2 regions of the Acidovorax sp. FHTAMBA genome follow, and region 1 is predicted to be linked to the other one. Evidence: riboswitches for the same ligand, from Rfam matches in the RefSeq annotation. Region 1 holds a riboswitch; the other holds the start of a gene.
What was found. Region 1 has a riboswitch for thiamine pyrophosphate ahead of AAFF19_RS11805 (cytosine permease). Riboswitches for the same ligand answer to the same signal wherever they lie in the genome.
Positions count from the first base shown of each region.

Region 2: it holds a riboswitch for thiamine pyrophosphate, as region 1 does, so the genes downstream of both, thiC (phosphomethylpyrimidine synthase ThiC) here and AAFF19_RS11805 (cytosine permease) in region 1, are expected to answer to the same signal.

Region 1 is NZ_CP152407.1:2,503,654-2,510,413, forward strand. Features, by position in the region: gene thiD (bifunctional hydroxymethylpyrimidine kinase/phosphomethylpyrimidine kinase) at 1-40, shown strand, start outside; gene AAFF19_RS11805 (cytosine permease) at 108-1,388, opposite strand; TPP riboswitch at 1,458-1,562, opposite strand; gene AAFF19_RS11810 (NAD(P)/FAD-dependent oxidoreductase) at 1,613-2,659, opposite strand; gene fdxA (ferredoxin FdxA) at 2,790-3,119, opposite strand; gene AAFF19_RS11820 (GTP-binding protein) at 3,232-4,605, opposite strand; gene cysD (sulfate adenylyltransferase subunit CysD) at 4,605-5,570, opposite strand; gene AAFF19_RS11830 (phosphoadenosine phosphosulfate reductase family protein) at 5,585-6,232, opposite strand; gene AAFF19_RS11835 (DUF934 domain-containing protein) at 6,232-6,612, opposite strand; gene AAFF19_RS11840 (nitrite/sulfite reductase) at 6,625-6,760, opposite strand, start outside.
Region 2 is NZ_CP152407.1:1,101,551-1,108,310, reverse strand. Features, by position in the region: gene AAFF19_RS05130 (methyl-accepting chemotaxis protein) at 1-1,265, opposite strand, end outside; gene thiC (phosphomethylpyrimidine synthase ThiC) at 1,452-3,359, opposite strand; TPP riboswitch at 3,482-3,605, opposite strand; gene AAFF19_RS05120 (hypothetical protein) at 3,640-3,816, opposite strand; gene lpxC (UDP-3-O-acyl-N-acetylglucosamine deacetylase) at 3,828-4,751, opposite strand; gene AAFF19_RS05110 (methyl-accepting chemotaxis protein) at 4,974-6,737, shown strand.

The sequences.
Region 1 (6,760 bases):
CAACCACGGTTATGCGCCCGTGGCGCAACTGGTGTTTTAGAAATTGGCTTTTTTTGGGCTCTAGCGCTTATAAATAAAGCGCTGGCAGCTCACAATTCAATAGCGTATCAACGGGCTCTTGGCCGTGTGGCAAAGGCCAGCGCAAAGCTGAACGCCAGCGCCGGAAGGGCCGACCCCGCACCCGGAAGCACCTTGGGCGCCAGGTGGTAGACCGCAATGCCCACCAGCCAGATGGTCACCGGCACGACATTGACCTTGCCCGCTGCCGCCAGCAGTGCGGGCGCGTTCGTGCCAAACGCCAGGCGTCCCAGGATCACGCCAAACAGCGGCACAAACACCGAACTCAGCAGCAGCAGGAACGGCTCCAGGCTGTGCATGGGCAGCACCAGTGCGAGGCCGGTACACACCGCAGCCACCACCAGGCCCCAGGCACGCACGCTCCAGCGCGGCATCAGGCTGTGGGCCGACACGGCGCCCGAATAGGTGTCGCCATAGGCGTTGTCCACCTCGTCGATCAGGATCAGCGACAGCGCGATCAGCCCGCCCTGGGCCAGCAGCAGCGCCTGCACCAGATCCTTGCTGGGCAAGGTCAGCGCTACCAGCACACCCAGCGTGTAGCACCACATGTTGGCCAGCGCATAGCCGAGCCAGGTGCCACGCAATGCGGAGCCGCCGTTCCTGCCGTGGCGCGCATAGTCCGCCACCAGCGGCAGCCAGGAGATGGGCATGGCGATCACCAGATCCAGCGCAGGGAACACGCCCATGCCACCCGCGCCCTGGCGGTTCCACAGCGCATCAAACCCCTGGGCCTGCGCCAGTGACAAGCACTGCCACGACAGCCACAGCAGCGACAGCACCACCAGCGGCAGCGCCACGCGCGCAATCACCTTGCGCACCAGCTGCACCATCGAGCCGCTGATGAGCAGCATTACCACGCCGCCCCACAGCAGCGTGGCCGCTACCTGCCAGTGCGCACCGGCCATGCTGCCCGACTGCTGACCAATGGCCACGGTGGCATCGCGCATCACCACCAGCTCGAACGTGCCCCAGCCCACCAGCTGCACGATGTTCAGGATGATGGGCAGGCTGGCAAAGGTGCGGCCATACACCGCGTGCATCAGGCCCGCGCTCGCCAGCCCGCTGTCGCAGCCCAGCTTGGCCACCCAGCCCAGCAGGCCCGCGCCCACGATGGAGCCGGCCACGATGGCGATGAGTGCCTCTTTGGTGCCCAATGCGGGCATCAGGTACGCGCCCACCTGCATGACCAGCAGGCCCACGCCTAGGCTGAACCAGAGCGAGGCGTGGTCATGCCACTGGAAGACGCGGCGGTCGGGGGAGACGGGGGCCAGCGCTTCGTTGTGGGAGGGCGCGGCGGGCGATGAGGACATGGAATGGCTCCGTAAGCAGATACAGAGCAGGGGCGGCCCGCCGGTGCGCCCTGACGTGTTCAGAGTCGCAATGTGGCGAACTTGCTTCCCTGCGCGAGGATGATCTCAATCAGGTTCAAAGGGACTCTCTCAGTCGAAGTGGGCCAACCCGCTTCGACACCCCTAGCGGTAGCACTTGCAAAAGCAGTGCGCTGCGGATTGTAGTGGCGTGGCTGCGTGCCCGGTCAGGCCGCAGCGGCGGCGGGCGACACACCCAGCAGCTGGTGCAGGCGCGGGCTGGTGGTGGTGTATTGCAGGGCCACCTTGTCGCCCTTGAGTGCCTCGGCCGCGCCAAAGGCGGCCAGCGTGGCTTCGTGAAATCCGCACAGGATGAGTTTGCGTTTGCCGGGGTAGGTGTTGATGTCGCCCACGGCGTAGATGCCGGGCACGCTGGTGCGGAAGGCCTCGGTATCCACCACCAGTTGCTTGCGGTCCATGGCCAAGCCCCAGTCCGCAATGGGCCCGAGGCGGGGCGAGATGCCCAGCACAGCCACCAGCAGGTCCAGCGCCAGGGCGCGGCTGCTGCCATCGGCGTCCACCATCTGCAGGGCGGTCAGCTGTTCACCCGTGGTTTCGATGCCGGTGATCTGTGCGGCCTCGACGTGGATGCGGCCCGCATCGCGCAGTTGCTGCAGGCGTTGCAGCAAGGCTTCGGGCGCCTGGAACACATCGCGGCGGTGCAGCAGGCTCACGCGGGCGGCCTGGCCTTGTTCGGCCAGTTCCACGGCGCGGGCCACGGCGGGCTCGTCGCCGCCGTGCACGACGACGTGGCGCCCCGCCACATCCGCAGTCGCGGGCAGGTGTTGGTAGTGGACCTGGTTGCCCACAAACCGCTCGATGCCGTCCACCTTGAGCGTGCGCGGCACAAAGGCGCCCACGCCGGCGGCAACGAATACGCTGCGGGCCAGCAGCTGTGCACCTTGCGAGGTTTCGACCAGCAGGCGCCCATCGGCCTGCACGGTGAGTGCGGACACCAGCGTGTTCAGGTGCCACTGGGTCTTGAACGGCGCAATCTGCTGAAGCAGCAGACTGGCCAGCTCGCGCCCGGTGCACACGGGGATGCCCGGGATGTCGTAGATGGGTTTGTCGCCGTACAGTTCGACGCACTGGCCACCCGCATGGGGCAGGGCGTCGATCAGGTGGGCGGTGATGCCTTGCAGGCCCAGCTGGAAGACCTGGAACAGGCCCACGGGCCCCGCGCCGATGACGACGGCGTCGGTTTCTTGAATCATGGCCGTCACGCCTGGGTAGCAGCGCCAGGCGCCACGTTGCCCTGGATCGACACAAACCGTTCCTGCTGAGCCTGTCGAAGCGCGGCGCAAGGCTTCGACAAGCTCAGCCCGAACGGTTGGGGTCGGTGGGTCACTTGATCAGTTCGTTGACCTTGCCCGGCTTGCCGTTCCACTCGTCGGCGTCGGGCAGCGCGGGCTTGCGCTTGGTGATGCTCTTCCAGCCGTCGGCAAAGGCCAGGTCGGCGTTGAGCTTGATGAAGGCGATCTGGTCGGCCGGCAGGTCTTCTTCGGCAAAGATGGCGTTGGCCGGGCACTCGGGGATGCAGACGGCGCAGTCGATGCACTCATCGGGATCGATGACGAGCATGTTCGGGCCTTCGCGGAAGCAGTCCACGGGGCACACGTCCACACAATCGGTGTACTTGCACTTGATGCAGTTTTCGGAAACGACGTGGGTCATGACAGGAGTTGTGTGGGTCGGTGAAAACCCTCGATTTTAAGGCTTTCACCGACCTTTGGTTACAGGGCCCCTCTCGCGGGAGGGATGTGGGGGCGGCGTGCGCTGATCCAGATCAGTTGACCAGCACGGCGCCGGCCGTCTTGTGGCTGGCCGTGTCCACCAAGATCAACGAACCCAGCACGCGGGCCTGGTTGAACGGCGCGGCGGGAATGGCCTCTTGCAGCACAAGTTGAACATGGCCGATGGCGTTGGGGTCAAGCTGCGTGGCGGCTTCTTCGGCCAGCGTGTTGATGTTGAGCTTGTGCACCACGGCTTTCACCTTGGCCTTGACCCAGCGGTGGCCATGCAGCGCCCAGTACACGCGGCCCGCCACCAGGGGCTCGTCGTCCATCCAGGCGATGGTGGTGCGCAGCTCGCGGCTGGCGGGCCAGGCCGGGGTGGCAGCGGGCGTGTCGCCAAAGTCGTCCTCGGCGGCCGGGGCTGCGGCTGCCGTGGGCGCTGCCAAAATCCAGTCGCCGCGCGATACATCCACCTCGCGGTCCAGGATGATGCCGGCGCTGGTGCCTGCGGGCACGTCCTTGGGGCGGCGTGCGTGGTCCAGCACCTGGGCCACGGTGGCGAGCTGGCCGCTGGGGAAGATCTGTACGGCGGTGCCGGGCGCAAAGCTGCCTGCAGCCACTCGGCCCCAGAAGACGCGGCGGCCCTGACTGGTGTCGGACGAGGACGAGAACTTCTGGACCCACTGCACCGGGAAGGCTGGCGCCAGCGCCGTGTCGGCGGGGGTGTTGGGCAGTTCTTCCAGCACCTGCAGCAGGGTAGGACCGTCATAGCCGCACCAGCCGGCGTGGGCGTCCACCACGTTCCAGCCTTTGAGTGCCGAAACGGGCACCGTGGCACGCACAGCAATGCCAGCGGCCTGCGCAAACGCCTGGAGCGCGCCCTGGATGTGCTTCCACGCCAGCGCGGGGTCTTCCACCGCGTCCAGCTTGTTCACGGCGAACACCAGCGAATGCACGCGCAGCAGGTGCGCCAGCAGGCTGTGGCGGCGCGTTTGCGGCAGCAGGGCGAGCTGGGCGTTCTTCCAGTCGAGCTTGGTGGCGTCCACCAGCACCACGGCGGCGTCGGCGCTGCTGGCGGCCGTCACCATGTTGCGGGTGTACTGCTCGTGGCCGGGCGCGTCGCCGATGATGAACTTGCGCGCTTCGGTGGCGAAGTAGCGGTAGGCCACGTCGATGGTGATGCCTTGCTCGCGCTCGGCAGAGAGGCCGTCGGTCAGGAGCGCCAGGTCGGTTTCGCCCTGGCGCTGCACGCCGGCCAGGTGATCTTGCAGCACGGCCTTGCTGTCCACCAGCAGGCGGCCGATCAGCGTGCTCTTGCCGTCATCCACGCTGCCGCAGGTGATGAACTTGAGGGCGGAAATATGGTCATTTTGGGCTCCAGCGCTTGCTGTATAAGCGCTGGCAGCTATCGAATTGGTAGTGGTCATCAGAAGTACCCATCTTTCTTGCGCTTTTCCATCGACGCATCGCTGGTCTTGTCGTCCATGCGCGTCGCGCCGCGCTCGCTCACGTCGGCGGCCAGGGTTTCGATGACGATCTCGGCCGGGGTTGCGGCGGTGCTTTCCACCGGTGCGGTGCAGGTGATGTCGCCCACAGTGCGAAAGCGCACGTCGCGTGTTTCCACCACATCGCCTTCGCGGGGTGGTGTCAGCTCGGTCACGGGCATCAGCAGGCCCTTCTTGTCCACCACCTGCCGTTTGTGCGTGTAGTAGATGCTGGGCAGGCCGATCTGCTCGCGGTCGATGTATTGCCACACGTCCAGCTCGGTCCAGTTGCTGATGGGGAATACGCGAAAGTGCTCGCCGGGCTGCAGGCGGGTGTTGAACAGCGTCCACAGCTCGGGGCGCTGGGCCTTGGGCTGCCATTGGCCAAAGCTGTCACGGTGGCTGAAGATGCGCTCCTTGGCGCGCGCCTTTTCTTCGTCGCGGCGGGCACCGCCGATCAGCGCGTCAAAGCGGAACTCTTCAATTGCCTCAAGCAGCGTGACGGACTGGTGCACGTTGCGCGATTCGCCGGGGTGCGCCAGGCGCACGGTGCCGCGCGCCATCGAATCCTCCACGCTGCGCACGATGAGTTCGGCACCCAGTTCCTTCGCGCGGAAGTCGCGGAAGTCTGTCACTTCAGGGAAGTTGTGGCCCGTGTCGATCATGAGCAGCGGGTACGGAATGCCGCCACCGCTGGCCTTGGTGCCAAAAGCCTTTTCTGCGCACTTGAGCATGACCAACGAATCCTTGCCGCCCGAGAACAGCAGGGCGGGGCGCTCGAAGGCGGCGGCGACTTCGCGCAGGATGAAGATGGTTTCTTCCTCCAAAGCGTCGAGGTGCGAGTTGTTGAGGTGGTAGCTCATGTTGTTGGTTTTCTCAAGCAGCACTGAGTCGGTGCGGGCGTTCATGGCGGTGTCCAGGTTCAGTGGGCCAGATGCAAGCCGCACTCGCGGTTGTCTTCGCCCTTGGTCGGGTCCACGTAGTCAAAATTGTTGGGCAGGCCGTGCTTCACGCAGTATTCGTGCAGGTCTTTGGACGACCAGTGCAGCAGCGGCGCCACCTTGATGAGCCCGTCGGGGTTGATGCTGACCGGCTCCATCTGCGCGCGCACGGCAGTGTCGGTGGCGCGCAGCGCGGTGAACCAGACCTCGGGCGCGGTCTCGCGCAGGGCGCGGGCAAAGGGCTCGAGCTTCACCTCGGCGGTGAAGGCAGCGTGGCGCGGGTCATCCAGCGCGGGCGTGGGCCCATCCACGGCTTCGCGGTGGGCGCGCGAGCGCAGGGGCAGGTAGATCTTCAGGTTCAGCCCCAGCTGCTTTGTCACCTCGTCGGCAAAGCGGTAGGTGGCTTCGGTGTTGTAGCCGTTGTCCATCCACACCACGGGCACTTCAGGATTCACCTGCGTGACCATGTGCAGGATCACGGCTTCGAAGGGGCGAAAGTTGGTGGTGACGATGCTGGTCTTGCCCAGGCCCAGGGCCCATTGCACCAGGGCGGGCGCGTTGCGGCCCAGGTCGGCGTTGACGGTGGCCAGATCCAGCGGACTTGTGGCGAGGGGGTCTCGGGTGTTCATCAGGCGGCCTCACGAAAGTGGGGGAGCGGGTGCGTCACGTCGCCTTGGTAGAAGCCCTTGAAGCGGTCAAACTGGCGCTGGGCATCGGCCATGTCCAGGCCTTCGCGCAGCACGGCCACGTCAAAGCCGCAGCGGGCCATCTGCACCAGCTGGTCGATCAGCACCTCGCCGGTGGCGCGCAACTCGCCCGCAAACTTCAGGCGGCCGCGCAGCAGGCGGGCTTGGCTGAAGGCCCGGCCGTCAGTGAACTTGGGGAACTGCAGGTCAATGCGGTCCACGCCCGCCAGGTCCAGATCGAACGGGTTGGCGTCGTTAGGCAGTTCAATGACTTTCATGCCCGCAGGGCTCGGCTGGTGCTCGTGAGAAGCTATTATTTTCATAGTGATAAACCCTCAGGCGGTTTCGGTTTCAGCGGGGCGGCGGGCAGCGTTGGCTGCGGTCTTGAAGGGCTCCAGGCCCACGCGGCGCACGGTGTCGATGAAGTTCTCGTAGCGCGGGCCTTGCGCATCATCGGCCAGTGGCTGGCGC
Region 2 (6,760 bases), 1.4 Mb from region 1:
CCAATCAGGGACTTGATCTCTTTTGCTGCGGACGCAGAGCGTTGCGCCAGGTTGCGCACCTCGCTGGCCACCACGGCAAAGCCGCGCCCTTGCTCACCGGCACGCGCAGCCTCCACGGCGGCGTTGAGCGCGAGGATGTTGGTCTGGAACGCGATGGAGTCGATCACACCGGTGATGTCTGCGATCTTGCGCGAGCTGGTGGTGATCTGGTCCATGGTGGTCACCACCTGCGACACCACGGCACCGCCGCGTGCCGCCACTTCAGCGGCCGACGACGCGAAGTCGCTGGCCTGGCGGGACGACTGCGCGCTTTGCTGCACCGTGCTGGTCAGCACCTCCATCGACGAGGCAGTTTCTTCCAGGTTGGCCGCGGTCTGCTCGGTGCGGTGGCTCAGGTCGTGGTTGCCGCTGGCGATTTCGGAGCTGGCGGTGGAGATGTTGCCCGCCGCATCCTGCACCTGGCGCACCAGGCCGCGCAACGCGTCCTGCATGCGGCCCATGGCGCCCACCAGCTGGCCCACTTCGTCCTGGTTCATCACCGTCACATCACGCGACAGGTCGCCGCTGGCAATGCGCTCGGCCAGCTCCTGCGCCTGCCCCAGCGATTTGGTGATGGAGCGCACACTGAAGAAGGTGAGCGGAATCAGCACCGCCAAGCCCAGCAGCAACGCAATGCCGATGAGCGCAGACATGGCCGAGGTGCGCGACTCCACGCCTTCGCGCGCTTCGTCCATCTGCGCGCGAGCCGAAGTGGCCAGGCTGGAGAACAGCTTGTCGGTGGCCTCCATGTGCACCTTCAGGCGGTCGGCGTAGGCGCCGCCGCCGGCGCCGTCCAGCTGCGCGCCCTCGATCTTCTCGAAGATGGGCGAGATACCGGTTTCGTACTGCTTGATTTCGTCCAGCGACTTGTCGATGGACGCCACGAAATCTGCATCGCCCGATTGCACCTGGCGCACATCGGCCAGGCTCTTGCGCAGCCCGCCGAGGGTCTTCGCCCAGGTTTCGCGCAGCGTGGACACCTCGACCGAGTTGTTGAAGTTGATGATGATGTCTTTTTCAATCCGGCGCACATCACCCAAAGTGGTGCGCAGGTCCGACATGTCGGTCAGTGTCTGCACCCTTTCGGAGAACAGCACCTGCAGCGTGCCACGCGTGCGGTCCAGCGCCACATAGCCCATGGCACCAATGACGACAAGAAGAATGAGGGAAAAGACGGTTCCGAAGTACAGGCGGGTGCGGATCGAGAAGCGGCCGAGAGCGTTCATGGGCTCTTCCTTACATTTTTTAACAGATAGCTCAGCATAGCAAATTCAGTGCCACAGAACCCCCGCCGGGGTCTTGTGGAGCCGCGGGGGTGGCGGGACTATAGAGCGGGTGCCTGCATCTGCCGCACAGGGTAAGCACGCCCCCCGGGCCCTGATACAGGGAATCCTCGGGGGCAGTAGGCAGGCTTATGGCGCCGGTGTGAGGGGAATATAAAGTTGCCCGCCCTGGCGCTGGAACTCCGCCGCCTTGATCTGCATGCCCTGGGCCAGGGCTTCAGCCTCGGCCACACCCTTTTGCTTTGCAAAGTCGCGCACTTCCTGCGTGATCTTCATCGAGCAGAACTTGGGGCCGCACATCGAGCAAAAGTGCGCCACCTTGGCCGAGTCCTTGGGCAGGGTTTCGTCGTGGTACTCCTTGGCCGTGTCGGGGTCCAGGCCCAGGTTGAACTGGTCCTGCCAGCGGAAATCGAAACGCGCCTGGCTCAGTGCATCGTCCCGCGCGCGGGCGCCCGGATGGCCCTTGGCCACATCGGCCGCGTGCGCAGCGATCTTGTAGGCAATGATGCCCTGCTTCACGTCATCACGGTCGGGCAGGCCCAGGTGCTCCTTGGGCGTCACGTAGCACAGCATGGCCGTGCCCATCCAGCCGATCATGGCCGCGCCGATGGCCGAAGCGATGTGGTCGTAGCCCGGCGCGATGTCGATGGTCAGCGGGCCCAGGGTGTAGAACGGCGCTTCGTGGCAGGTCTTGAGCTGCTCGGTCATGTTGGCCTGGATCATGTGCATGGGCACATGGCCGGGGCCTTCGATCATGGTCTGCACGTCATGCTTCCAGGCCACCTGGGTCAGTTCGCCCAGCGTGTGCAGCTCGGCAAACTGGGCTTCGTCGTTGGCGTCGGACGCGCAGCCAGGGCGCAGGCCGTCGCCCAGGCTGAACGACACGTCGTACGCCTTCATGATGTCGCAGATGTCCTCGAAGTGCTCGTACAAAAAGCTCTCGCGGTGGTGCGCCATGCACCACTTGGCCATGATGGAGCCACCGCGCGAGACGATGCCCGTGCGCCGCTGCGCCGTGAGGTGGATGTAGGCCAGGCGCACACCCGCGTGGATGGTGAAGTAGTCCACGCCCTGCTCGGCCTGCTCGATGAGCGTGTCGCGGAAGATCGCCCAGGTCAGGTCTTCGGCCACGCCGCCCACCTTTTCCAGCGCCTGGTAGATCGGCACGGTGCCAATCGGCACGGGCGAGTTGCGCACGATCCAGTCGCGCGTGGTGTGGATGTTCTTGCCCGTGGACAGATCCATCACATTGTCGGCGCCCCAGCGGATGGCCCAGACGAGCTTCTCCACTTCTTCCTCAATGCTCGACGTGACGGCCGAGTTGCCGATGTTGGCGTTGATCTTCACCAGGAAGTTGCGGCCAATCGCCATCGGCTCGACCTCGGGGTGGTTGATGTTGGCCGGGATGATGGCGCGGCCGCGTGCCACCTCGTCGCGCACGAATTCTGGGGTGATGATGCGCGGGATGCTGGCACCCATCGGGTTGCCCATCAGGCGCTGCTCGCGGCCTGCATCGGCCATGTACTGCTCCATCCACTCGCGCTTGCCGTTTTCGCGGATGGCCACGTACTCCATCTCGGGCGTGATGATGCCTTTCTTAGCGTAGTGCATCTGCGTGACGTTGGCGCCGGCCTTGGCGCGCAGGGGCTTGCGCTGCAGCGCGGCGGCCTCGGCGCGCAGCTGTGCCAGGCGGGTGGCGTCTTCGCTCTTTTGCCCGTCGTCCAGCGCCACGGGGGCGCGGCCTTCGTAGTGCTCCACATCGCCGCGGCCAGTGATCCAGCCACCGCGCACGCTGGCCAGGCCCTGGCGCACGTCGATCACGGCGTCAGGGTCGGTGTAAGGGCCCGAGGTGTCGTACACGCTGACCTGCTCGCCGTTGGTGAGCGCGATGTCGCGCACGGGCACGCGCAGGTCGGCGTGCAGGTGGCCGGGGATGTAGGCCTTGCGGGATGCGGGGAAGGGTTCGCGGGTGCGGGCAAGCAACTCGGCAAACTTTTCGGGCGCGGCGAGTTGGGCGTGGGGATCGGGGGCGTTCATGAGCAGGTCTCCTGGTTCCGGTAGCGGTGGGGGTCTGCTCCGGAATGGACCTGTGCGCCCCTCAGGTGGCTGCGCATGGCAGCACCTGAGGCATGGCGTGCCCACAGGGTCTGCGGGCACGGGACAAGGAGGTCGGCTCTTCTTCCGCCGGTATGAACCGGATCAAGTTCGTCGGGTTCGCAAGCTCGCCTGAATTCCTTCAGGACTCTTGCATCTCAGCGCATCAGCACACCCCGGAGCAGGCGCGAGTATAGGCCAGCGCCGTTGCGGCGCCGGGCCGTCAGAGTAATCGCTCGACGAGGACCACCACGAAGAAAACGACGGCGGCGATGATCGTCCATTTGAGAATCACCAGCCCCAGCCGTTTGTAGAACACCTGCCCGGTGCCCACATAAAAACCGAAGCACACGGCCGATGCGAGCAGCAGAAACAGGGCGAGCCAGCGAACGATCAGCATGACAGGCTGCCTTACCAGGCCCGGGCAGGCTGCGCAAAACCGGTGGGCGCCTGGCGTTCGTCCTGGAACGTGACCTCCTCCCACGCATCGCGCTGGGCCAGCAGCTCGCGCAGCAGCAGGTTGTTCATTGCATGGCCCGAGCGGAACGCGCTGTACGCGGCAAGCAGCGGTTTGCCAATCAGGTACAGGTCGCCCATGGCGTCGAGGATCTTGTGCTTGACGAACTCGTCGTCGTAGCGCAGGCCATCGCTGTTGAGCACCTTGTAGTCGTCCATCACGATGGCGTTGTCCAGCCCACCGCCCAGGGCGAGCCCGTTGGAGCGCATCATTTCCACATCGCGGGTAAAGCCGAAGGTGCGAGCGCGGGCGATGTCGCGGCTGTAGTTGCCGGCGCCCAGATCGAACTCGACTCGCTGGCCAGTGGAGTCCACGGCCGGGTGGTCGAAGTCGATCTCGAAGCTGAGCTTGTAGCCGTGGTAGGGCGACAGGCGTGCCCACTTGGCGTTGGCGCCCTCACCTTCCCGCACTTCCACCGGCCGAATCACGCGGATGAAGCGCTTGGGCGCGTTCTGCAGCTCAACGCCCGCACTTTGCAGCAGAAACACGAACGAAGCGGAGGACCCGTCCAGGATGGGCACCTCTTCGGCTGTGATGTCCACATACAGGTTGTCGATGCCCAGCCCTGCGCAGGCCGACATGAGGTGCTCCACCGTGTGCACCTTGGCGCTGCCGACCGCAATGGTCGAGGCCAGGCGGGTATCGGTGACGGCGTCTGCACGGATGGGGATGTCCACCGGCTGGGGCAGGTCCACCCTGCGGAACACGATGCCTGTGTCCGGCTGCGCGGGCCGCAGGGTCAGCTCGACCCGCTGGCCGCTGTGCAGCCCCACGCCCACGGCGCGGGTCAGAGTCTTCAAGGTGCGTTGCTGGAGCATGGACGCATTTTAGGGGCGCGGGGGTGCCCATGCGCCGCACGGGTCCAAGCGGCACCGTGGCCAGCGTCCCGCTCGTTTTCCCTGCCCCCGCCGGCGAATGGCCATTCCACAATCGGTTACGACTGGTTGATGCACATCAAGAGGCCTGCCCGCCACCGGGGCAAACCCCTTCGCTGGCGATTGTCCGGGGCGTATATTTTTCCGATCCCAAGGAGTTATCTCATGAACACACTGAGTTTCAGAAGCAAGATCTTGCTGATGCTGGCCACGGCGCTGGTGGCCTTGCTGTTCATGGCCGTCAGTTCGTTGCTGCAGCAACGCTCCCAGATCATCGAATCGAGGCGCGAGCTGCTGACCACCGCAGTGCAGTCCGCCCACAGCATTGTGGCGTCGTACCAGTCGAAAGCTGCCAGCGGTGCCATGCCGCTGGAAGATGCGCAAAAGGCCGCAAAGGAAGCGCTGCGCGTTTCGCGCTTTGGCGGCCCGGACGGTAAAACCGAATATTTCTACATTTGGACCCTGGACTCCAAGGGTGTCATGCACCCCATCAAGCCGGAGTGGGAGGGCCAGGACATGGCGGGCAAGGTCAAGGACGGGGCGGGCACGGACATCCTCAAGCAGATCTCGGATGCCTTGCGCGCCAGCGCAAACGGCCGGGTGTTTGTGCCCACGATGTTTGCGCGCCCGGGTTCTCAGGCGCTGGTGCCCAAGCTGCAATACGTGATCCGCGTGGACGGCTGGAACTGGATGGTGGGCTCGGGCCTTTACACCGACGACATCGACCAGCTGGTGCGCAAGACGCTGTTGTCCAACCTGGCCATCGTGCTGGCGGTCATGGTGGTTGTGGGCGGCGTGGGCCTGCTGGTGGCGCGCTCGGTACTGCGCCAGATTGGCGGCGAGCCGACCGACGCCATCGCGGTGATGTCCGAAGTGGCGCAGGGCAATCTGGACACCACCATTCCGGCGGCGCCCGCGGGCTCGCTGCTCGATGGCCTGGGCCACATGGTCACCTCCCTGCGCCAGCTGGTCACGGAGGTGCGCTCCGCCACCGAAAACATCGCCACCGCGTCCAGCGAGATCGCCCAGGGCAATAACGACCTGGCCCACCGCACGGAAGACACGGCCAGCAACCTGCAGAGCACCGCCAGCAGCATGGAGGAGCTGACCAGCACCGTCCGGCAGACCTCGGATTCCGCCCAGACCGCCAATCAGATGGCCACATCGGCCGCTGCGGTGGCAGCGCGCGGGGGCGAAGTGGTGTCGCGGGTGGTGTCCACCATGCAGGACATCAACGCCAGCAGCAACAAGATCAGCGACATCATCGGCGTGATCGATGGCATTGCCTTCCAGACCAACATCCTGGCGCTGAACGCCGCGGTGGAAGCCGCCCGCGCAGGCGAGCAGGGCCGGGGTTTTGCCGTGGTGGCCAGCGAGGTGCGCAGCCTGGCCGGGCGCAGCGCCGAGGCGGCCAAGGAGATCAAGGCGCTCATCAATGCGTCGGTCGAGAAGGTGGAATCAGGCACCCAGCTGGTGGGCAGCGCGGGCGCCACCATGACCGAGATTGTGGAGAGCGTGCAGCGCGTGACCGACATCATTGGCGAAATCCGCTCGGCCACTTCCGAGCAGAGCCAGGGCATTGCCCAGGTCAACACGGCCATGAACCAGCTCGACCAGATGACGCAGCAGAATTCGGCTCTGGTGGAAGAATCCACGGCCGCCGCCGACAGCCTGCGCGAGCAGGCCATGAAACTCACCCAGGTGGTGGCACTCTTCCGGGTCAATGGCAGCACGGCGTCCGGCACAACCGCCCGCACAGTGCCTGCCCCCGCACCGCGCCCGGCAACCGGTGCGCCCAAGATCAGAGCCCCTGCCACTCCGGCGGCCTTGCGCAAGCCTGCAGCGAGCAAGCCCCCACCAGCGCTGCCGCCCACCGCCCCAGCCAGCAAACCCGGCAGGGACGATGCGGGAGACTGGGAGAGCTTCTGAAGCGCGGGGAGCACATCCAAATA